3 regions of the Cellvibrio chitinivorans genome follow, and region 1 is predicted to be linked to each of the others. Evidence: predicted binding sites of a transcription regulator. Region 1 holds the regulator's gene; each other region holds the start of a gene.
The links. Region 1 encodes FliA, which starts transcription of late flagellar genes. Its sites were predicted from a motif close to TAAAGTTATNNNNNNNNCGGCCGATANCC; they were not measured.
Positions count from the first base shown of each region.

Region 2: SPL68_RS08290 (flagellin N-terminal helical domain-containing protein) is a predicted target of FliA. The motif match lies at 4,386-4,414, and genes of this name have one in related genera.
Region 3: SPL68_RS08220 (chemotaxis protein CheV) is a predicted target of FliA. The motif match lies at 4,624-4,652, and genes of this name have one in related genera.

Region 1 is NZ_JAYKKN010000002.1:570,878-578,255, reverse strand. Features, by position in the region: gene flhB (flagellar biosynthesis protein FlhB) at 1-292, shown strand, start outside; gene flhA (flagellar biosynthesis protein FlhA) at 419-2,635, shown strand; gene flhF (flagellar biosynthesis protein FlhF) at 2,658-4,253, shown strand; gene SPL68_RS09180 (MinD/ParA family protein) at 4,405-5,229, shown strand; gene SPL68_RS09175 (RNA polymerase sigma factor FliA) at 5,325-6,068, shown strand; gene cheY (chemotaxis response regulator CheY) at 6,256-6,639, shown strand; gene SPL68_RS09165 (protein phosphatase CheZ) at 6,674-7,378, shown strand, end outside.
Region 2 is NZ_JAYKKN010000002.1:353,800-361,177, forward strand. Features, by position in the region: gene flgK (flagellar hook-associated protein FlgK) at 1-1,913, shown strand, start outside; gene flgL (flagellar hook-associated protein FlgL) at 2,140-3,723, shown strand; gene SPL68_RS08285 (flagellar protein FliT) at 3,970-4,296, shown strand; gene SPL68_RS08290 (flagellin N-terminal helical domain-containing protein) at 4,503-6,248, shown strand; gene SPL68_RS08295 (flagellar protein FlaG) at 6,310-6,702, shown strand; gene SPL68_RS08300 (flagellin N-terminal helical domain-containing protein) at 7,143-7,378, shown strand, end outside.
Region 3 is NZ_JAYKKN010000002.1:336,950-344,327, forward strand. Features, by position in the region: gene pgm (phosphoglucomutase (alpha-D-glucose-1,6-bisphosphate-dependent)) at 1-1,473, opposite strand, end outside; gene ypfJ (KPN_02809 family neutral zinc metallopeptidase) at 1,625-2,512, shown strand; gene SPL68_RS08205 (flagella synthesis protein FlgN) at 2,582-3,058, opposite strand; gene flgM (flagellar biosynthesis anti-sigma factor FlgM) at 3,226-3,537, opposite strand; gene flgA (flagellar basal body P-ring formation chaperone FlgA) at 3,789-4,568, opposite strand; gene SPL68_RS08220 (chemotaxis protein CheV) at 4,747-5,703, shown strand; gene SPL68_RS08225 (CheR family methyltransferase) at 5,759-6,634, shown strand; gene flgB (flagellar basal body rod protein FlgB) at 6,945-7,346, shown strand.

The DNA of each region.
Region 1 (7,378 bases):
ACCGCTAATGATCGCCAAAGGCGGCGATCATACCGCGCTAAAAATCCGCGAAATCGCCGGTGCCCATAAAATCGAAATCATTCAATCGCCTGTTCTCGCTCGTGCGATTTACTACACCACGGAAGTGGATCAAGAAATTCCATCCGGCTTGTATTTAGCCGTCGCCCAAATTCTGGCCTATGTATTTCAATTGCGTAATTTCCGCAAAGGGAAGGGCGACAAACCGGTTTATCCGCGCAACATTAACGTGCCGCGCGACCTTCGTTATAACGCTTCTGGTAAGGTGGATTAACAATCACCACGGCGCGTTTTTGATTAAAAATAAAACAACAATTAACTCTTTTATCGCACTGGTTTAAATCGGTACACTTCTTGCGATAACACGGAAAAATGATCTGACCGTCAAGAATCCGTGCTTATGGCCTTACCGACTTTTAATCAACTCAACAACTTCAACGGCAAAGCTGCGCTTGGTTCCTTAAGGGGGGTGGGGCGCGGGAATCTGGGGATTCCTATTCTGCTGTTGATGCTGTTGGCCATGATCATCCTGCCGATTCCGGCGCTGCTGCTCGACATGTTTTTTACCTTCAACATCGCACTGGCACTGGTGGTTTTGCTGGTGTCTGTCTATGCCATGCGCCCGCTGGATTTTGCTGCTTTTCCGACAATTTTGCTGGTCGCAACCTTGCTGCGCTTGGGCTTGAACGTGGCATCAACCCGCGTGGTGTTGCTTGAAGGGCATGAGGGGGGCGATGCGGCAGGTAAGGTTATTGAGGCGTTCGGTCATGTTGTGATCGGCGGCAATTTGGCGGTGGGGATTGTGGTGTTCATTATTTTGATGATCATCAACTTCGTGGTAGTTACCAAAGGTGCTGGCCGTATTTCGGAAGTGAGCGCGCGTTTTACCTTGGATGCAATGCCCGGTAAACAAATGGCGATTGATGCGGACTTGAACGCAGGTTTGATCGATCAGGATCAAGCGCGCACACGCCGTCAAGAAGTGTCATCCGAAGCGGACTTCTACGGTGCAATGGATGGTGCGAGCAAGTTTGTGAAAGGCGATGCCGTTGCGGGCATCATGATCATGTTTATCAATATCTTTGGCGGTTTTGCGATAGGTATGGTTCAGCATGACTTAACGTTTAGCGATGCGTTTGAAAAGTACACCATCCTGACCATTGGTGATGGTTTGGTCGCGCAGATTCCCGGTTTGTTGTTGTCGGTTGCAGCCGCGATTCTGGTAACTCGCGTTAACAGCTCTGAAGACATGGGCAAGATGGTGGTCGGCCAGATGTTTGGCTCGCCTAAAGCTCTAGCCGTTGCCTCACTCATGCTGATCATCATGGGGCTGGTGCCGGGTATGCCACATATGGCGTTCCTCGGACTGGGGCTGATCTGTGCCGGCCTTGCTTACTATCTCCACTGGCGCAAACAACAGCCTGCGCCGGTTGAAGACAACTCCTTTATTCCCGCCGGAACCCGCGTAGCGGGCGATGCCCAGCCAGCCGCAGGCGGCGCCAATATCGCCCCACAACGTTCAGCACCTGCATTGCCTGCCGGTACACCAGAAGCGCCTGAATTGGGATGGGATGATGTGCAGCCAGTGGATGTAATCGGGCTGGAAGTGGGCTATCGCCTGATTCCGATGGTCGATAAAAATCAGGGCGGCGAGCTGCTCGGCCGAATCAAAGGTGTACGCAAAAAGCTATCTCAGGAAATGGGCTTTTTAATTCCCTCGGTTCACATTCGCGACAATCTGGATTTAAACCCAACCGGCTATCGCCTGAGTTTAATGGGTGTGACTATGGCTGAGGCTGATGTTTACCCCGATCGCGAGTTGGCGATCAACCCGGGGCAGGTGTTCGGCACTCTTGAGGGGATAAAAACCAAAGACCCTGCCTTTGGTCTGGATGCCATCTGGATTAGCCCTAATCAGCGCGAACAGGCGCAAACCCTTGGTTACACGGTGGTTGACCCAAGCACTGTGGTTGCCACTCATCTCAACCAAATTCTGCAGCAACACACCTTTGAATTGCTCGGTCATGAAGACGTGCAAAAGCTGCTCGACATGCTGGCCAAATCCTCGCCCAAATTGGTTGAAGAGCTGGTGCCCAATACCATCAGCATCAATGTGTTGTTAAAAGTCTTGCAGAATTTGTTGCGCGAGCGCGTATCGATTCGCGACATACGCTCCATCGCCGAAGCCTTGGCGGGGACAACCGGAAAGAGTCAAGATCCCGCCGCTTTAACGGCTTTGGCACGGGTGGCACTGTGCCGACAAATCGTCCAAAACATCATTGGAAACGAGCGAAACCTGCCTGTTATCACGCTTGAGCCCAGTTTGGAACAGTTGTTGCTAAACACCGTACAGCAGGCACAAAAAGCTGGCGCTGACGACAGCGCGTTTATTGAGCCTGGCTTGGCAGATCGCTTGCAGCAGTCGCTGATTAACGCAGCGCAAAAGCAGGAGATGTCAGGCAAACCACTGGTATTGCTGGTGGCCGCGCCGCTCAGGCCAATGCTGTCGCGCTTTGTTCGTCACAGTGTTCCTGATATGCGCGTACTGGCTTATACCGAAGTTCCAGATAACAAACAGATCACTATCGATGCCAGCGTTGGCGCCGATAAAAAATAGCCCCAAGGGGTAGGAGTTGAATATGCAAGTCAAACGTTTCGTAGCTGCTGATATGCGCCGTGCGTTGGAATTGGTCCGCCAGGAGTTGGGGCCAGATGCCATTATTCTCTCCAGTAACCGCATTCCTGAAGGCGTTGAATTGCTCACGACTATGGGGTCGGATTACGAACTCAAACAACTGCAAAATCGTCCGTTTGCGGAATCGACTTTTGCCTTGAGTGAACCTCTGCTTAGTGATGGCGATATCTCCCCGCGCGCCTTAAACAACACTCAACCACGCAAAACCCAGCCGGTATTGAGTGTGGCAGCTGATCACTGGAGTGCCAGCCACCCCAATGCGGGCAAGAGCGGCGCGCAATTGGCTGAAGATATTGAAAAAGCTCGCTTGCGTATGATCGCTGCACGCAAAGCTGAGGAATCGGCCAAAGAATTTTTAGTGGGCAAAAATACCGTGGTAAATGCCGGTATTCCACGCAATGCTAGCGCACCTGTTGCACGCCCAATGAAAGGCATGAGCGCAGCAGAAAAATATCCTTTGGTTGATGAAGTTCCCGCCGCAGAACCCATGCTGAGCAAAGAATCAATCTCGTTCAGAGAGGCACTGTTGAACGAGGCGCGTGTGAAAGAAACTCGTTTGCCAGAAAACCGTTTGTCAGAACCCACTGCTATTGAAGGCAAGTCCGCAACTGAAATCGATCAAACCGCGCAGCTCAATGACCTGCAAGCAGAAATAGCCGATATGCGTTTCTTGCTTGAACAACAATTGGATCGTCTGCTGGGGCAGCAATCTGCACCCGTGAATTCCCCTGTGTTGGCCAGTGTTGCGCGCCGCATGGAGCGTTTGAATCTGCCGAAAGAAATCGTTAGCAAAGTGATTGCCTCATGCACCAAGACTAAAACCTTGGCGGAGGCCTGGCCGGATGCGCTGGCAAATCTTGCTCATCAATTACCGGTTGCCGGTGGTGATGTGGTTGAGAAAGGCGGCGTCTTTGCTTTTGTCGGCCCGACTGGTGTTGGTAAGACAACGACTATCGGCAAACTGGCTGCGCGCTATGTATTGCAACACGGCGCTGACAAGGTTGCGCTGATTACCACCGATACCTACCGAATCGCTGCGCACGATCAACTGCGCTCACTGGCGCGTATTCTGCGCGTTCCGGTGCGCGTGGTAGATGAAGTCAATCCACTGGACACTGTGCTGCGCAGTTTGCGCCACTGTTCATTGGTATTGATCGACACCGCTGGTTTCCGCCACGGCGATCCACACTTGAAGGCGCAATTAAAGGCGCTGGCCGATCAGCAAATGGTTAAAACCTATCTGGTGATGTCCTGCAACAGCCAAGCGCAAATGCTCAAGGCATCGGTTCACGCTTATGGCGCAGCGCGTTTGCAGGGCTGCATTCTCACTAAGTTGGACGAAACCGCGAGTATCGGTGAAGCCTTGGGTGTAGCTGCGCAGAGCCGTTTACCAATTGCTTACACCACTGATGGTCAGGATATTCCCAAAAATCTGGATGTCGCGCGTGCGCATCAGCTGGTATCGAAAGCCGTTGCACTGCTCAAAACTAATCCAGCGGTGGCTGTTTCCCAGCCAGAGCAGCAGCAAAAAAGCAGATAAGTACAGGATTTTATTGGTGAAACTGAAATTAGTCGGATGAATTGCTAATCCCTATCTATAATCAGATCACCATTGGTGTGTCGCCCGCTAAAGTGATCAGCATCACAACAGCCCGGCACAACTCAACGACAAGGTTTGGAGTTTTGCGTAGATGAGTCAAGTGCGACCAGTACAGGTGATCGCGGTATCCGGCGGCAAGGGCGGGGTAGGCAAGAGCAATATTTCCGTCAACCTCAGTATTGCGCTAGCAGAGTTGCGCCGTCGCGTTGTACTTCTGGACGCTGACTTGGGCTTGGCGAATGTTGATGTGCTCTTGGGTGTTCGCGCAACTCACACTTTGGCCGATGTTTTGGCGGGTACTCATAGCCTTAACGATGTTCTCGTCACTGGTCCTGCCGGAATGAAAATTGTGCCTGCGTCTTCCGGCGTGCAGCGTATGGCCGAATTGAGTTCAGCTGAGCATGCAGGATTAATTAATGCATTTAATGATTTGTCCGATCAGGTCGACATATTAGTCATTGATACTGCCGCTGGTATTTCCGATACCGTTGTGAGTTTTGTGCGCGCCGCCAATGAAGTGATGATCGTCGTGTGTGATGAGCCATCATCCATCACCGATTCCTACGCGTTGATCAAATTACTCAATAAAGAATACGGCATGCAGCGCTTCCGGGTTGTGGCGAATATGACTCGCACACCGCAAGAAGGCATCAACATGTTTAACAAACTTAATACGGTGTGTGAGCGCTTTTTGGATGTGACCTTGCAGTTTGTGGGGCAGATTCCATTTGATGAAAATGTGCGCAAAGCTGTACAAAAACAAAAGGCGCTACTTGAGTTTGCGCCTTCATCAAAAGCGGCTGTTGCGATACGTGCACTCGCGCAAACAGTTGATAAATGGCCGCTGCCCAATTCGCCTACTGGGCGATTGGAATTTTTTGTTGAGCGTTTGTTGCAGGCAGCGAATGCGCGTTAACCTGCAAATGGTAGTAGGGAAGTGGATATATAAAACACGCTGTACCGCAAGGCTGTTGGGACGCTGCCAGATTATTACTGAAAAGAGGGCGCTCAATGGCCGCAGTCAATGGTTTAGCCATGTACGATAAAAAAACCTTACTTGATGCCCAGATCAATATTGAAGAATACGCTCCCTTAGTTAAGCGTATCGCTTATCACATGATGATGCGTATGCCTGCCAGTGTGCAGGTAGACGATCTGATTCAGGCCGGCATGATCGGCCTTATCGAAGCCTCCCAAAAATATGACGCCTCGCGCGGTGCGAGTTTTGAAACATATGCCGGAATTCGTATTCGCGGTGCGATTGTCGATGAGATGCGCCGCGGTGACTGGGTGCCTCGCTCGGTGCATCGCAATGCGCGCAGAGTAGCTCAAGCGGTTGCGGCAGTTGAAGCGCGCACCGGTCGCGATGCAAGCGATAGCGAAGTCGCCGCTGAGCTGGGGGTTGAACTCGAAGAATATTTTGAAATGCTGCAAGACTCCAACGGCAGCCGTTTATTTAGTTACGAAGAAACCTTTGGTGAAGAAGACAGCAACATCGATGCTTCTGAGCACAGCAGTGCATTTGTCAGCCCGCTCGATGGTATCCAGCGCGATGGTTTAAAACAGGCGTTGGCAAAAGCCATCGCACTTTTACCCGAACGCGAACGCATGGTGCTGGCGCTTTATTATGATCAAGAGCTCAACCTGAAAGAGATCGGTTTGGTGCTTGGGGTAAGTGAATCCCGCGTTAGTCAGATTCACAGTCAGGCGGCGGCGCGTTTACGCCACAAGCTGGCGGATTGGCAAGCGGGCTGAAGCTTGTTCAAATATCAGGCGAATTGGCTGTGATTTCATAGATAACTAGCAAAAACTCTGTATTTACAGGTATTTGGGCTATGATTCGCATTAAAAGTTGAAGATTTGTGTGCCAGCACTGGCCGAAGCTTTAACTCCTACTAGACTATGAGTAAATGAAAATCCCGTCAGGGTGGTGGAGGTTGCGTTGGATAAGAATATGAAGATCTTGATTGTTGATGACTTTTCAACAATGCGACGGATCATTAAAAACTTGCTGCGGGATTTGGGCTTTTCCAATACCCATGAAGCAGATGATGGCGTCACGGCATTACCTATGCTGAAAAGTGGTGATTTCCAGTTTTTGGTAACTGACTGGAATATGCCAGGCATGACCGGAATCGATTTGCTCAAGGCTGTTCGCGCCGATGAAAAGTTGCGCACCTTGCCGGTATTAATGGTGACAGCGGAAGCCAAGCGCGACCAAATCATCGAGGCGGCGCAAGCGGGAGTGAATGGTTATGTGGTTAAACCGTTTACTGCGCAAGCACTGAAGGAAAAAATCGAGAAAATTTTTGATCGCGTCGGTTAATTGTCTTCGATCAAATAATAAATAAGGCGTTGTCATGGCATCTGAACTCCAAACATCCTTCAATGAAGAATTTGTGATCGAACTGAAAGAGTGCGCCAAGCTGCTCACCGAAAAATTACAAAGCGATCAGTTCGAAGAAGCATCAGTGCTAATTCATACCATCACTCAAGCGCGCGACCGTCATATTTTTCAATCTGTCGGGCGTTTAACGCGTGGTTTGCACAATGCAATTGTCAACTTCAATGTCGATGCCGATCTCACTAAAGAACCGCCGAAAATTGCCAATTCGGATATTCACGATGCCTCCAATCGTTTGAATTACGTTATTGAGTTAACGCAAAAAGCCGCTGAAAAAACCATGGATGTGGTTGATGAAGCTGCTCCTATTGCGATGAATCTCGGGCAAGAAGCCAGCAGTTTGCGCACCGAGTGGGCGCGCTTGAAACGCCGTGAAATGACGCCGGATGAATTTCGCCAACTCTATGAACGTATGGATGGTTTTTTAGGGCAAATGGTTACCGGCACCGAACAATTAAGCAAAAACTTGCAAGATATTGTTTTAGAACAAGGCTTTCAGGATTTAACTGGTCAAGTATTAAAGCGCGTGATCGGGTTGATTAATGATGTTGAAAAAGATTTGGTCAGTTTGGTGCGTATTGCCGGTCAGGTTGAAGAAATTGCCGGCCTCGATGTAGATAGTGACATGCTTGAGCACGACAAAGAAATTATGCTCAAACGT
Region 2 (7,378 bases), 220 kb from region 1:
CTTCAATGAATGAATTGGGGCGCATTGCCTTGGCAATGTCCGATCAATTTAATACCTTGCAACAGCAGGGGATTGATCTGGATGGTGACTATGGCCAAAACATGTTTCGCGATATTAATGATCCGCAAATTGCAACCAATCGCGTTAAACATGCATCGGGCAATGCACAGCCAAATGATCGCGCGCTCAACGTAACAATTACTGATGTTAATCAGCTCACCACTAGCGATTACAAATTTGAAATAGTTCCCGGCAGTACCAATTATTTGGTTACCCGTCTTTCTGATAACACCATAGTAAAGCAGGGCGCGTTAAATGGTTTTTATCCCACCAGTATTGAATTCGATGGCGTTAGCCTGAATTTAACCGGCGGCTCATTTCAAGGTGGTGACTCATTCACTATCCAACCCACTCACAACGGTGCTGCTGATATTGCCGCGGTTATTCAACGTCCGGAAGATTTGGCATTTGCATCGCCAATTTTAACGGCGAGCAGCACAGGTAACACTGGTAGTGGTTTGATCAGTGCGGGCGAGGTGTTAAATCAGCTTGATGCTAGCGGCAATCGTTTACCGGCGTTTGCAACAGCGGGACAATTGTCGCCACCGATTGTTATTCGCTTCACTTCTGAAACAACTTATGACGTGTTGGACAACACTGATCCAGCTAATCCAAAACCATTATCGCCGCCGCTAAATAACCAAACTTTCATTCCCGGTCAGCTGAATAATGTTTTCTCAACTGACCCGGGTGAAACTCGTGTTAGTGGAATAGGTAGTTTGGTGGGTTTGCCGGATGGGCGTACAGCCTCCATAGTATCTGGAGTTAATGATAAGCAGCCAAATGGCTATTTAGCTGAACAACTTAGTTTTACTTTGGTTGACCCTGTTACCGGCTCGATGACGAATAAAACTTTGTATACCGCATCGGGAGCTTCGGCTGCGCAAACAGCAGCGCAAATAAGTACGATTCCCGGTGTGAATGCAAGTGCGATCACTACTGCAACTATCAGTAATATTGATATTGATTCGACAGATTTTGCAGCTCCACTCCAGTTATCTGTTAATGGTGTAAACCTGCTGGAATACGATGATAGCGTTGCACCTCCTGTGCTCTCATCGACTGTTCCTGATCCATCAGTTGATCTTGTTGCCTTTAATGATTATTTGGCAGAGCGCATCAAAAATAATCCTGAATTACAGTCATTAGGTATTAGTGCGCAGAGCACCACAAATCCATTCACTGGTGCAACTGAATTAAAATTAACAGCAGCATCCGGCGTGAATTTAAATGTTCATTTTGCCGCAAGCACAGCGAATAGCAGCATTAGCGTTGACGATGGATTGGGTAACAACCCGAGTGTTTCTTTAGCTGGGTTAGGGGCGGGGCAGTACAGCACTGTTACTGTCGGCGGGCGAATTGAAATCACCATGGCTGATGGCATTTCACTTAATACCAGCCCGACTAACAGCACATTATTTGGTGATAGCACCAGCGCGAACTTTGCACAATCGTCCTACTTGGGTTATCAAGTTACTTTAAGTGGTCAACCCAAAGCGGGCGATACCTTTACCGTTGGTTTTAATACCAACGGCACGAATGACAATCGCAATGCTTTGGCAATGGTGGCGATGGAAACTGCATCAACCATGCAAGATGGTTCGCTCACCTATGGCGATGCGTACGGCAAGCTGGTGGAAGAGGTGGGAACCAAAAGTAGTCTGTCAAAAATCAACACTGCTGCGAGTAAAAGTTTGCTTGAACAATCACAAACGTTGCGCGACGGAATTTCAGGCGTAAACCTGGATGAAGAAGCGGCGGATTTAATTAAATTCCAACAACTCTACGGCGCAAATGCGCAAGTGATTTCAGTTGCGCGCGAGTTGTTCGATACTCTGCTTAATGCGCTCTAACGTCTTCACATCAAATTGATCTTTAATTTCCCCAAACTCCTCCCTTTGAAAAAGGGAGGCGGGGAGGGATTTAATCTCATCATCTTTTTTGTCGTCCAATTAAAATTGGATCAATTCCTGCATTATTAGCTTATAGGTAATTAAAGTGGCAGTTGTTTGCCGCTTTGCCGGACATACATTTCCGGCTTTTTTATCCGGAATACTAATCCGGAAATAGGAGCTAATCATGCGCGTATCTACATCGCAAATTTACAATATCGCCACGCTCGGTATGCGTCAGGCGCAGGCGGAAGTTGTAAAAACCGAAGAGCAAATCGCGACAGGTAAGCGAGTGTTATCACCAGCGGATGACCCTGTAGCGGCGGCCAATATTTTATTGCTTAATCAAAATATCGCGCGCACTGAACAATACAAAAAGAATGTCGATATCGCCGATAACAGCCTGAGCCTCGAAGAAACGAATTTGCAATCCATTGTTGAGTTGATGCAGCGGATGCGCGAACTGGGCGTAAAAGCGGGTAACACGGCGGTATTAACTGCGGCAGACTATCAATCGCTCGCAGCAGAAGTGGATACGCGTATCAGCGAGCTAATCAATTTGCAAAATACTCGCAACTCATCTGGGCAATATATTTTTGCTGGCTACAAAGGCGATACCCAACCCTTCGTCAGTAATGGCGGCGGCAATTACACTTATATGGGCGATGAGGGCCAATTAAACTTGCAAGCCTCTGGTTCAGTCAGTGTGGCAGTGAGTGATTCAGGCAAAAAATTATTTGTGGATATTCCCAGTAGCCACAACACTTTTATTACTTCTGCCAGCAGTGCGAATCGTGCTGCGCCTGCGGCGGTGATTAGTGTAGGGCAGGTGACTGATCAGGAAGTGTTTGATGCATTTTATCCCGAAGATATGGTTATCACTTTTAACGCACCTTCTGCGGTAGCTGATCCTTCTGCAATACCTCCGCAGCCTGCAGCAGCAAACTACACCATTACTGAGCGTACAACGGGAAAAGTATTAGTAGCTAACGCGCTTTACACCAAAGGCGAAGAAATTGAAATTAATGGTGTGAGTTTAAATATTACCGGCAACCCATCGCCGCCTACATCGGCGACTTTACCGTTTAATTTTGCAACGCCTGTTTCTATACCTGCCGGCACTTCATTTAAAGTCACAGTAAACGGCAGAACGGAAACCTTTACGTTTAATGCTGCCGTTAATAACCAAACTGATTTTGTTACAGCGCTTTCAGCTGCACCTAATACCGGAAAGCTGGGCAATCTCGGTTTAACGGCATCTACCTCGGGTTTCGCATCGGCAAGCGGTGCGAATATTAGTGTGCATAGCGGCACAACAGCGCTGGATTCTGCGATTGGTTTGGCAGTCTCTACCGGCGTGACTTCAACCAATGGTGTAGCGGGGGATTCATTTTTTGTTGAGTCCACCAATAAACAAGGTTTGTTAACGACTTTGTCGCGTTTTAGCGATGCAATGAAAAATGTAAAAGACACCACTGAAAGCAAAGCGGAATTGGCGGAGATGGTGGCTAAAACCATTGTCAATCTGACGAATGCAGAAACCACAATCGTATCCGTTCAGGGTGAGATAGGTGCGCGTCAAAATACTTTGGAAAGCGCGCGGGATTTGAATCTGGATGTCATTCTCTATTCGCAACAGACCCTTTCAAGCCTTGAGGATGTAGATGTAGCCGAGGCAACCATTCGCCTGTCTATGCAGAGCTTGGTTTTGCAGGCATCTCAACAGGGGTTTGCCAAGGTAAGTCAACTGACGCTCTTTTCCTACTTATAACAAGCTTGCTGTTTTGTAATGCCAATCAGCTAAGCGAATCAAATCCTTCCCAGCCTCCCTTTGCTAAAGGGAGGAGCTAGCGCCCCTCTTTGAAAAAGAGGGGTTGGGGGAGATTAAGGCACGTCGTTTTGGCATCTTATTCTGTATTACGGACTAACTTTTGCTACTCTTTAGGTGCGGCCGGGCTTAATGCGACTTGGTTCGCATTTGAAACAACATCTGCTCCACCATCAAAAAGAGTGCTTTATGGACGTAAACCCCTTGCTTGACCCTCTTTCCCGCGCTTTGCAGCAATCCAGAGCCTTATTGTCCCTCGCTCAGGCGGATGACTGGGACTCGTTTGAAATACTCGTCCAACAGCGCCAACAAGGGCTTCTATCCCTTAATGACCTTGAATACCTTCAATCTTTAGCGCAGGCCGATTTGGAAGCCAGTGCCGCGGAAGTCATTCAGGAGATTCAGGCGATTAATAAAGCTTTGTCCGAATTGGCGATTAATAATCGCGACAAAGTGGCGACGGAACTTCGTCAGTCAAACAAAGCCTCAAAAGCGCTTGATGCCTATGGTCAGTAATTTGACGAACGAGCGCTTTTATATAACCAACCGCAATAGATTTTTGCAAAACCTGCCTTAAAAATTTTACTAAAGCCATAAAAAATTTCTAAAGCAACTCCCGGATGTGTCGATAACCTTGTTAGAAGCGCTGATGAGCAAGTGCACACAGTCTTCATCAACAGACAGCAGTGATACTGCAACGACATTAATCCAGGAGATTAATCATGGCTTTAGTAATTAACACCAACGTGGCATCCCTCAATTCACAGCGTCAGTTGATGAGCTCAGGAAATGCACTTGACCGCGCTACCGAACGTTTGTCTTCCGGTAACCGCATTAACTCAGCAAAAGACGACGCTGCTGGTTTGGCAATTGCCAACCGCATGACCTCACAAGTTCGCGGCCTTGACCAAGCAATCCGTAACGCTAACGACGGCGTGTCTATGATCCAAACCGCTGAAGGTGCGCTGCAAGAATCTACTAACATTCTGCAACGCATGCGTGAACTGTCGGTTCAATCTGCAAACGGTATCTACTCAGATTCCGACCGTAAAACTTTGCAGGCAGAAGTAAAACAACTGCAATCAGAATTAACCCGTATTGCTGAAACGACTACCTTCAACGGCCAAAACCTGTTGGATGGTTCAATGGGTACCAAACAACTACAAGTGGGCGCTCAGCAAAACCAAACGATTGATATTTCTATTGGTTCATTTAATGCCAATTCCTTGGGTGGGTCGTCAGGCGATCTTGTCGGTAGCTCTACTACTTTTGCTGCAGTAACTACAGCTGTAACTGGCTTAGTTGCTGGTGCATTAACAGTTAATGACAAGGCAAGCAGTTCGGTCCTCACCGCAACGAATGTTAACAACATGCTGGAGACTTTAAATGCAGACTTCAACAGTGTTGGAGTTTCAGTCGGTACTATTTCTGAGTTTACTGCAGCTAACGTTGGTTCGGGGGTTCTCGTAGCCGGTACAGACTCACTGCAAATAAATGTTGTTGACGGTAATAACAATACTCAAACATTGAATATCACTGGCACCAACAATATGAAAGAGGTTGTTGCCAAAATTAATGAAAGTGCAGGTGGAATTGTCCAAGCGTCATTAAATGATGCAGGAAAGCTTGTGCTAACCGCTCAAAACTCTACCAGTATTACCATTGGGGCAGGCTTAGGTAACGGTGCTACTAATGCGGGTACTGCTGCTACTGCCACTACAGGTTTTTCGTTAGTATTTAATGAAACAGCCGGAAATACTGTAGGTATTAAAGTCGAAGTGGCTACTGCTGTAACATCAAGTGGTCTAAACACAATTAATGATGACGGCTCAATAAAAGGCGGGGCTGTTACAACTGCGAACGCAAACGTTGGTCTTAATAAGGGCGACCTTATTATCAACGGTGTTGAAGTTGGTCCTGTTTCTGGTGGTGCGGCCGCTGACGCCGCAGGCGCTACGACAAAAGCTGAAAATCTAATTGAGGCTATTAATGAAAAGTCATCAGAAACTGGTGTTATTGCTTATGGTTCCAGTACTGGTATCAATTTGAAGTCTGTTGATGGTTCAGAAATATCCATTAAATATGGTGACAATGCAACAGCTACAATGGGAACTGAGATTGGCTTCCTAGAGCGCAACGCCACCGAAGGTGCTGGTTCTGTAGCATCTATCGATATCTCTACCGAAGCAGGCGCACAAAAAGCTATCGGTATTATCGACAAGGCTTTGGAGCAAGTGAACGATACCCGTTCAGAGCTTGGTGCTGCTAACAACCGTTTGGACTTCACTGTATCTAACTTATCTAACATCTCTGAAAAAACCTCAGCTGCTCGTTCACGTATTATGGATGCTGACTTCGCTGCGGAAACTGCTGCACTGAGCCGTTCACAAGTGTTGCAACAAGCGGCTTCAGCGATGCTGGCGCAATCCAACGCTCGACCACAACAAGTGCTGTCACTGTTGAGATAAGGTGATAACAGGTCAGGGTTAGCCGCAAGGCTAGCCCTGAATCGCTTCTAGTGAGGGCTACATGATGAATGAGATCACTAAAGTAACTGCGAACCCGGTACAGATTAAATCTGTATCGGCTTCGTCGTTGGTGGGTGGCGCTCAAGGTCAAAAAACCGGCAATGATTTGCCGCCAATTGCCGAAGCGGCAAAGCCTGTAGCTGTTGATGCCGTCAATTCTCAAGCGGTTCAAGAGAAAGTACAGGCCGCTGTTGCACAAATGAATGACTATATTCAGTCCACCCAGCGCGATTTAAATTTCAGTTACGATGCAGAATCCGGTGAGACCATCGTCAAGGTGTTGGATCGCAATACGCAAGAAGTTATTCGTCAGATTCCGAACGAAATATTTTTGCGTTTGGCTCAGCAGTTGGCGATAGATGATCAAATCAGCCTAATAAATGCACAGGCATGATTTTGTTGTAATTGCCTGTTTTTAATGGCTTTTTTGTCATTTTGTGAGTGTTAAAAAAGAGCAGCTTGGGGCTGCTCTTTTTTTTGCGCGCTGTTTTTGTGTTAATACTTTGCGGTGAAATTAATTTAAAAATTATAAAAATAGTTGCGTATTTTCTGAGCTAATTCTCTCCATTTTTTAATCTCGTTCTGCCGTTTTATTCAGCGCTTTTTTACTGCTGCAAATCTCCGTTTTTTCGGCCGCAAATTTTTTTGGCACGGTCCGTGCAAAAACCCGTTTAGGCGACCCGTATAGAAATCCCGTTGGTTTTATTTCTTACAAGTCTTGCCACGAAGTTCTCACAGACCATGCGATTTTGATTGTCGATGTTTCTGAGCTTCAACTGTCGGCTTGTCACAGATAAATCGCTGTGAACAGGAACAATCATTAGGAGATTTGTTATGCCTTTAATCATTAACACCAATGTCGCTTCCTTGAATTCACAGCGCCAATTGTTGAACTCTGGAAATGCGCTTGATAGAGCTACCGAGCGTTTGTCTTCTGGCCAACGTATTAACTCGGCAAAAGACGACGCCGCAGGCCTCGCCATTTCAAACCGTATGACTTCCCAAATTCGCGGCTTGGATCAAGCGATCCGCAACGCGAACGACGGTGTATCACTCGTACAAACCGCAGA
Region 3 (7,378 bases), 230 kb from region 1:
ATTGTTGCCTGGTGCCTGCGTGAGGATGGTTTCAATTTTATCCCCTGCTAGTTCGGTTGATGTGATTTGTTCTGGTGTGAGTTTGGCGAACGCTTTTTTCTGTACGCTATTTGCTGGCGCTTCTACACGTGCTTCTGCTGCGTGACCAAATTCATCAGCCAATATTTTGTAGCATTCACCTGGGTCGCGTCCGGTTTTGGCTTTAATTTCAGCTGCAAGTAGCGATGGGATTATGCCGTCTTTGTCGGTTGTCCAAACACTTCCATCAATGCGCAAGAAAGAGGCGCCAGCACTTTCTTCACCGCCAAAGCCGAGTGAGCCATCAAATAACCCCGGGGCAAACCATTTAAAACCGACGGGAACTTCGTACAGGCGGCGGCCGATTTTTTGCGCAACCTTATCGATCATTGCACTGCTCACTACGGTTTTGCCGATAGCAGTGTTGGCGTTCCATTGCGGGCGATTTTGAAATAAATATTCAATTGCTACTGCAAGATAATGATTCGGTGGCAACAAGCCGCAGCTTGGCGCAACAATGCCGTGACGGTCATGGTCTGCGTCACACGCAAAAGCGACATCAAACTGATTGCGTCGCTCCACCATGCCTTGCATTGTGTAAGCAGAGGATGGGTCCATGCGGATTTTTCCATCCCAGTCAGCGGTCATAAATGAAAATGTTTTATCGACGGCAGTGTTGAGTACTTTTAAATTTAAATTGTAGTAATCGGCGATTGCACTCCAGTAGCTGACGCCAGCACCGCCCAGCGGATCAGCGCCCATAAGAATGTTTGCATTGCGAATCGCATCCATATCAATGACGTTGATCAGATCTTTTACATAGTGTTCGATGTAGTTATGCTGATATGTGTTGCTCGCTTTCAATGCCTGTTGATAATCCATACGCTTCACGTCGCGCAGATTATTTTCCAGTAATTCATTTGCGCGCGCTTGCATCCAATTAGTGATGTCACTGTCAGCAGGGCCACCATTGGGTGGGTTGTACTTAAATCCGCCATTGTCGGGCGGGTTGTGCGATGGGGTGATCACAATGCCATCGGCCAAGCCGGTAGTGCGGCCGCGGTTATAAGTTAGGATTGCATGGGAGATGGCTGGGGTTGGAGTGTATTCGCCGTTTTGGGCGAGCATAATTTCAACGCCGTTAGCAGCAAGTACTTCAACGGCACTGATTTGCGCTGGCTCAGACAGCGCGTGGGTATCAATCCCCATGTAAAGCGGGCCGGTAATACCTGCATGTTGGCGGTAATCGCAAATGGCTTGGCTAATCGCAAGTACATGGTTTTCATTGAAGCTGGTATTGAATGATGAGCCGCGATGACCTGATGTGCCAAAGCTGACACGCTGCTCTGCAATACTGACATCTGGTTTATTGTTGTAATACGCATCGATGAGCTTGGGAAGATCTACCAGTAAATCGGCGGGTAAAAGTTGGCCGGCCAGAGGGCTTGTAGGCATAAAAACTCCTGTTTACTTCTTTAAATAGATGATTGGCTGACGTTATTTGTTTATGCGCCTATAGTATCCTGCTTTGAATTAATTTAACCACGTCAAACAACAGAGTTTGATGACAAGTCTTTAAGTCGCGATCAAATACGAGGGAATTATCATGCGTTGGAAACAAGGTCGTCGCAGTGACAACATCGAAGATATGCGCAGCGCCAGTCCGCCTTCTATGGCGATGGGTGGAGCATCTGCTGTTGGGCGAATTTTGCCCTTCCTACTCCAAACAAAAACCGGCCGAACGTTACTGATTATTGGGGTAATTGTATATTTTGGCGCCAAGTTTATGGGAATAGATCTGCTGCAATTGACTGCGCCATCCGGTTCTGTTGCAACCAGTTCACAAGAGTTATCTCCAAAAGACCAGGAGCTCGCCGATTTTGTCTCGGTAGTCTTGGCTGACACCGAATCCACTTGGCATCTTGAATTTAAAAAGCTTGGCCTGACTTACGAGGAGCCCAAATTAGTGCTGTTTCGCAATGCGGTGAACTCCGCTTGCGGCTATGCACAGTCTGCGATGGGGCCGTTCTATTGCCCGGGGGACCACAAGCTCTACATCGATTTGGCTTTTTATGAGGATATGAAAAACAAGTTGGGCGCGCCGGGTGATTTTGCGCAAGCCTATGTGATTGCACACGAAGTTGGGCACCACGTACAAACCTTGCTGGGAACTTCGGCAAAAGTGAGTCAGGCCCAGCAGCAGGTTTCAAAGGAACAAGCCAATCAACTTTCAGTCAAGCTTGAGCTACAAGCTGACTGCTACGCCGGGATTTGGGGCTATTACGCGGATAGCGACCGTCAAATGCTGGAGGAGGGCGATATAGAAGAAGCGCTAAATGCAGCTTCTGCAATTGGCGATGACAAACTGCAACAACAAGCTGGTGGTGTAGTGCGCCCGGAAAGCTTTACTCACGGCAGTTCAAAGCAGCGAGTTGCTTGGTTCAAGCGGGGTTTCGAGCAAGGGAAGGTGGAGGCGTGTAATACCTTTAAATAGAGTTGAGCGCTTTGCTTTCACCAAACGAAAAGGCCAGCATGTTTGCTGGCCTTTTTTAATCGCCTTGTATCAGGCTTTAGCGACGGTATAGGTCGAGGTATGTTGGGTTTTTGTGCCTTGTGCGGTGTAGAGCGATGGTGCCGCGACTTTGCCGCGCAGTAAACCAAGCAAATGGTTCAGGGTTTGTTGTGAGCGTGCGATCATCTTGCCGTTGATGTCGTTCATCTTTTGGCAGTCTTCAAATTCACTGACCACTAATTTCCAATCGTTCACCAGCGGTTGAGTGGTGGCATTGCGCTGTAAAAACTGATCCCAGCCATCGGCATTTGCAGGCAAATTTAGGGTGGTGAGAATTTGTTGGCGCTGTTTCGCGTTATGGTTGAGTTGATCAAGCAAAATCGCTTTTTGCTCAACGATGCGCGGGAGTTCATCTTGTTTGCGCTGTTCCAATTGTTCGCGTTCATGTGCGAGCAATTGTTTGAGTTGAGCAAGAGCGGCGGAGTCCTGCGCGATCATGTCACGCAGTAATGTGATGTTGAGAGACATAGCAACCTCTTCGATTAGGTAAAACTTCTACTTCGATAACTTTTAGTTAAATATGCTGGTAGTTAAATGAGCCGATAGTCAATCAGCTGGTGCAAAGGCAAATTGTAAAAGCAAAACACTAGCGGATTACCAGCACAGGGGAGGGCTGTTAATCCGCCGGTTAGTTGTTAGCCCAGTAATTCGTCTTGGTTGAGCATATTTTCAGCAATACGCTCAGGATTGATCTCAAAGCGACCTTCTGCGATGGCGCGTCTGATTTCCGCCACCTTGTCCATATCGACATCAGGTGAGCTCTCGATCTTGGCTTGCAGGCGTCCAAGATTTTGCGCTTCTTGGCTCAAAACCACTTGGTCGCCAGCAGCTTTGCTCGCTGGAGCTGCTTCTGGTGTTTTGGTTTCGGGTGTATTCGGCGCTGCAGGTTTGCTGCGAGTACCCTTGGTACTTACCGAGTCCAGCGTGTTGTTGGTATTTAAAATCATGTTGTTCCCCTGTATGCCTGTGAGCGAATGGCTCTTGGGCGATTAACGTCAAAAATGCCGCGGTTGCTATGTCGTGACAGTGATGACTCCCATAATGGTGAGTGCAATTTTGGGAGTCTCTGGCAGGCTATCGGCCAGTTGTCGCCTAACTTTAGCAAATATTTAAAATATCTTTCATGAACCCGGAAGCGGATTCTTCTTATAAATCAAAGCGTTTGCACTTTTCACATCAGAGCGTTTGCGCTCTTCATTTAAAGTGTTTGCACTAGGCCCTGGCTGACCACCACACCGCTGATGACGCGCTCTGATGAATTGTTGCGTACGCGTATTTTCTGGCCGATACGTCCATCCGCCATAGCTGTTCCCATACTGCTGACCTTGATGCTGCCCGCCAGAGATTCTAGTGTCACAAGTTCGCCGCGCTTTACAGCGGTAGGTGCATCTAAAACGGCGGTTCTAAAGGGTTCGCCTTTACCGATGTTGCGTTTGGCTTCTTTGCCGATAATCGCCTCTGCATCGGGTAAAAATGCCTGCCGAATGCTGCTGACATTGACCGTATTGCTGGTAATGTGGGCTTGGCTGATTATTTCTCCGCGAGCTATATCGCGCCCGGCAATGGCAATTTCACGATAAATGGTGACTTGCGCTGGTACATGCACCGACCAGGTTTTGCCGCCATCACACTGGGCTTTCACACTGATGTTGCCGCCAAAACCGCTTTGATCCTGATTGATAAATTCGACCGGCTGCGAGCAACTAGCAAGGCGCAGGCGGTTATCCAAATTGCTGACACTGATATCGATGCGTTCATGGGTAGATTGCTTGTAATCAGCCGCCAAAAAACTGGCGATATCGAGTTTCAATTGCTGCAATGGATAGATTTGTGCCAAAACCGATGAGCTTAGGCTGGATAGCAGTATGCACAACCCTGCGATTGGCAAGGTTGACGGCTTTTTCAGCATCTTTTTACTGCTTTTCTCGTGGCGCAAAATATTCCATAAGAATGTTTTGTAAAAACTAGGAAGTTCCATATTTTGTCCTATCCTCAAGGGTAAGAACTGAGTGTCTGCTTAAGAACATAACGACTAAAGTCTGACACTTTTTTGCCGCTAAGCTGGTTTACTAAGCATCAAAGCAAATACTGTGCCGCAGTCCGACGCTAATTTGCCGGTAGGTTGGATCAATATCTGAGAATAAAAGAGGTTACTGATGGCGGGAGTAATGGATAGTGTCAATCAGCGCACTCAGCTGGTTGGGCAAAACCGTTTGGAGCTACTACTGTTTCGGCTGGGTGGTCAGCAGCTGTATGGCATTAATGTCTTCAAGGTTAAAGAAGTGCTGCAATGCCCGCAGTTAAATGCCATTCCCGGCCGCAGCTCGGTGGTACGTGGTGTTGCCCATATCCGCGGTGGCACCTTGCCGATTATGGATATGAACCTTGCCATAGGGCGCCGTGAGCTGCCAGACATAGAAAGCTGCTTCGTCATCATCACTGAATACAATCGCACTGCCCAAGGCTTTTTGGTGCGCTCTGTTGAGCGCATCGTCAATATGAATTGGGGTGATATTCACCCGCCGCCAAAGGGTGCTGGTAAAGAGCACTATCTCACTGCCGTTACTCAGGTTGATGGGCAGCTGGTAGAAATTATCGATGTGGAGAAAATCCTCGCCGAGGTATCACCTGCACGTGAAGAGGTGAGTGCAGGGGTAATAGAAGATGGTATCGCCGACCGTGTGGTGCAAAAGCACGTATTGATTATTGATGACTCGACCATTGCGCGTAAGCAAATTCAGCGTGTGGTAGAGGGCATGGGGATTAAAACCACCGTTAAGAAAGATGGGCTGGAGGGCTTCAACTATTTGCAGGATCTGCTTAACGAGGGTAAAGATCCCTTGTCAGAACTGATTATGATCATTTGCGACATCGAAATGCCGGAAATGGATGGTTATACCTTTACCGCTGAGGTGCGCAATAATCCCGCGCTTAAAAAATTGCACATCATTCTTCATACATCGCTCAGCGGTGTATTTAATGAAGCGATGGTGAAGAAGGTGGGGGCGGATGATTTCCTCGCTAAATTCCACCCGGATGAGTTGGCTAAGCGGGTGAATGATCGAGTGTTGGCGATCACTGGTGAGAGTTTGTTACCACCGGACGAGGCGTGACTAAGAGCTGCCCTAGGCAATTCAGCCTGCGGCAGCGGTTTTACATTGGAAATATATGATTAATAAAGAGCCGCCTTTTGCCAAACCCTTGGGTCGGGACACCATAGACCAAGCCGAGTTTGATCAATTTCGTCAGTTTCTCGAAGACGCCTGCGGTATTTCGCTGGGCGATAACAAGCAATATTTAGTGACTAACCGCATCCGTCGCATTCTGGAAGAGAACAATATCGGCTCATTTGGCGAGCTGGTGCGGGTACTCAAGCAGGGGTTTAACCGCAAATTAAAAGATCAAGTGGTCGATTCCATGACCACCAACGAGACTTTTTGGTTTCGCGACAACTATCCCTACGACCACCTGAAAAATATCCTGCTGCCTCAGTTAATGGCTGGCAACAATCGCATGTTTGGCCCGATTCGCATCTGGTCGGCAGCCTGTTCGTCGGGTCAGGAGCCTTACTCCATTAGCATGATGGTTGAAGAATATAAGCGCCAGGCGATGGGTAATTTGGCGCGGCAGGTGCAAATCGTAGCGACAGATTTGTCATCTACCGTGTTGGATCAGGCCAAAAAAGGCGAGTACGACCGCTTGTCGGTGATGCGGGGCTTATCCTCTGAGCGATTGGAGCGCTATTTTGATAACCCAACGCCTGCTATCTGGCGTGTGAAAAGCTTTGCTAAAGAGCGAATCGATTTTCGCTCGCTTAATTTGATGGATTCTTACGCTGCATTAGGTAAGTTCGATATAGTCTTCTGCCGCAATGTGCTCATTTATTTCAATGCCGATTTAAAACGGCAGATTCTGCAAAAGATCCATGCCTCCTTAAAGCCGCAAGGTATTTTGTTTTTGGGTTCGTCCGAAGGCTTGGCGGGCGCAGCAGACCTGTTTGAGATGGTGCGCTGCGAGCCGGGAATTCTCTATAGGGCAATCTAGTTCTTCTGTTTTGATATTTGCTAATCCTAAACCGGGCCTTTTGAGCCCGGTTTTGTTTTGTGTGTCTGCGTCACTTTTCCCGCCTATTGGCTGCTTGCCGCCATTTTGTGTTTTGCCTTTTGGGGCGGAAAGGCTTTGCCGCTTTATCAATTGCCGCTTTTTAAATATCTTCTCTATCTGATTTTATATCCTTTAAAAACAATGTCTTACGTATGTTTTTGGTGTTTGGCATAAGTTTTGCTTTGTTGTAAGTAACAAAAGGCTATAACCACATTGGTTGCCGCCAGTCATCACCAGAAGGCACACGCATATGTCCATCTCTTTTGAAAAAGCGCTCGGGATTCACGAAACAGCACTGCGTTTTCGCTCTGACCGTGCGGCGGTGCTGGCAAATAACCTCGCTAATATCGATACCCCGAATTTCAAAGCGAAAGATTTGGATTTTAAGCAAGCCTTGAACCAGAAAATGCAGGCATCGAGCAGCTTTGATCTGGCGACCACTCAAAACGGTCATATTGATGGCAGTGGTTTTAGCACTAATGAAGGCGATGTTTTATATCGCACGCCGCAACAGCCATCGATTGATGGCAACACAGTGGAAGATCAAATCGAACATGCCGAATACATGAAAAATGCCTTGGCGTTTCAATCGAGCTTTCAGTTTTTAAATAGCAAGTTCACTGGTTTGCGCACGGCGATTCGTGGCGAATAAGCCGTTTGGACAGCACTGCTAACCCTGTTTCT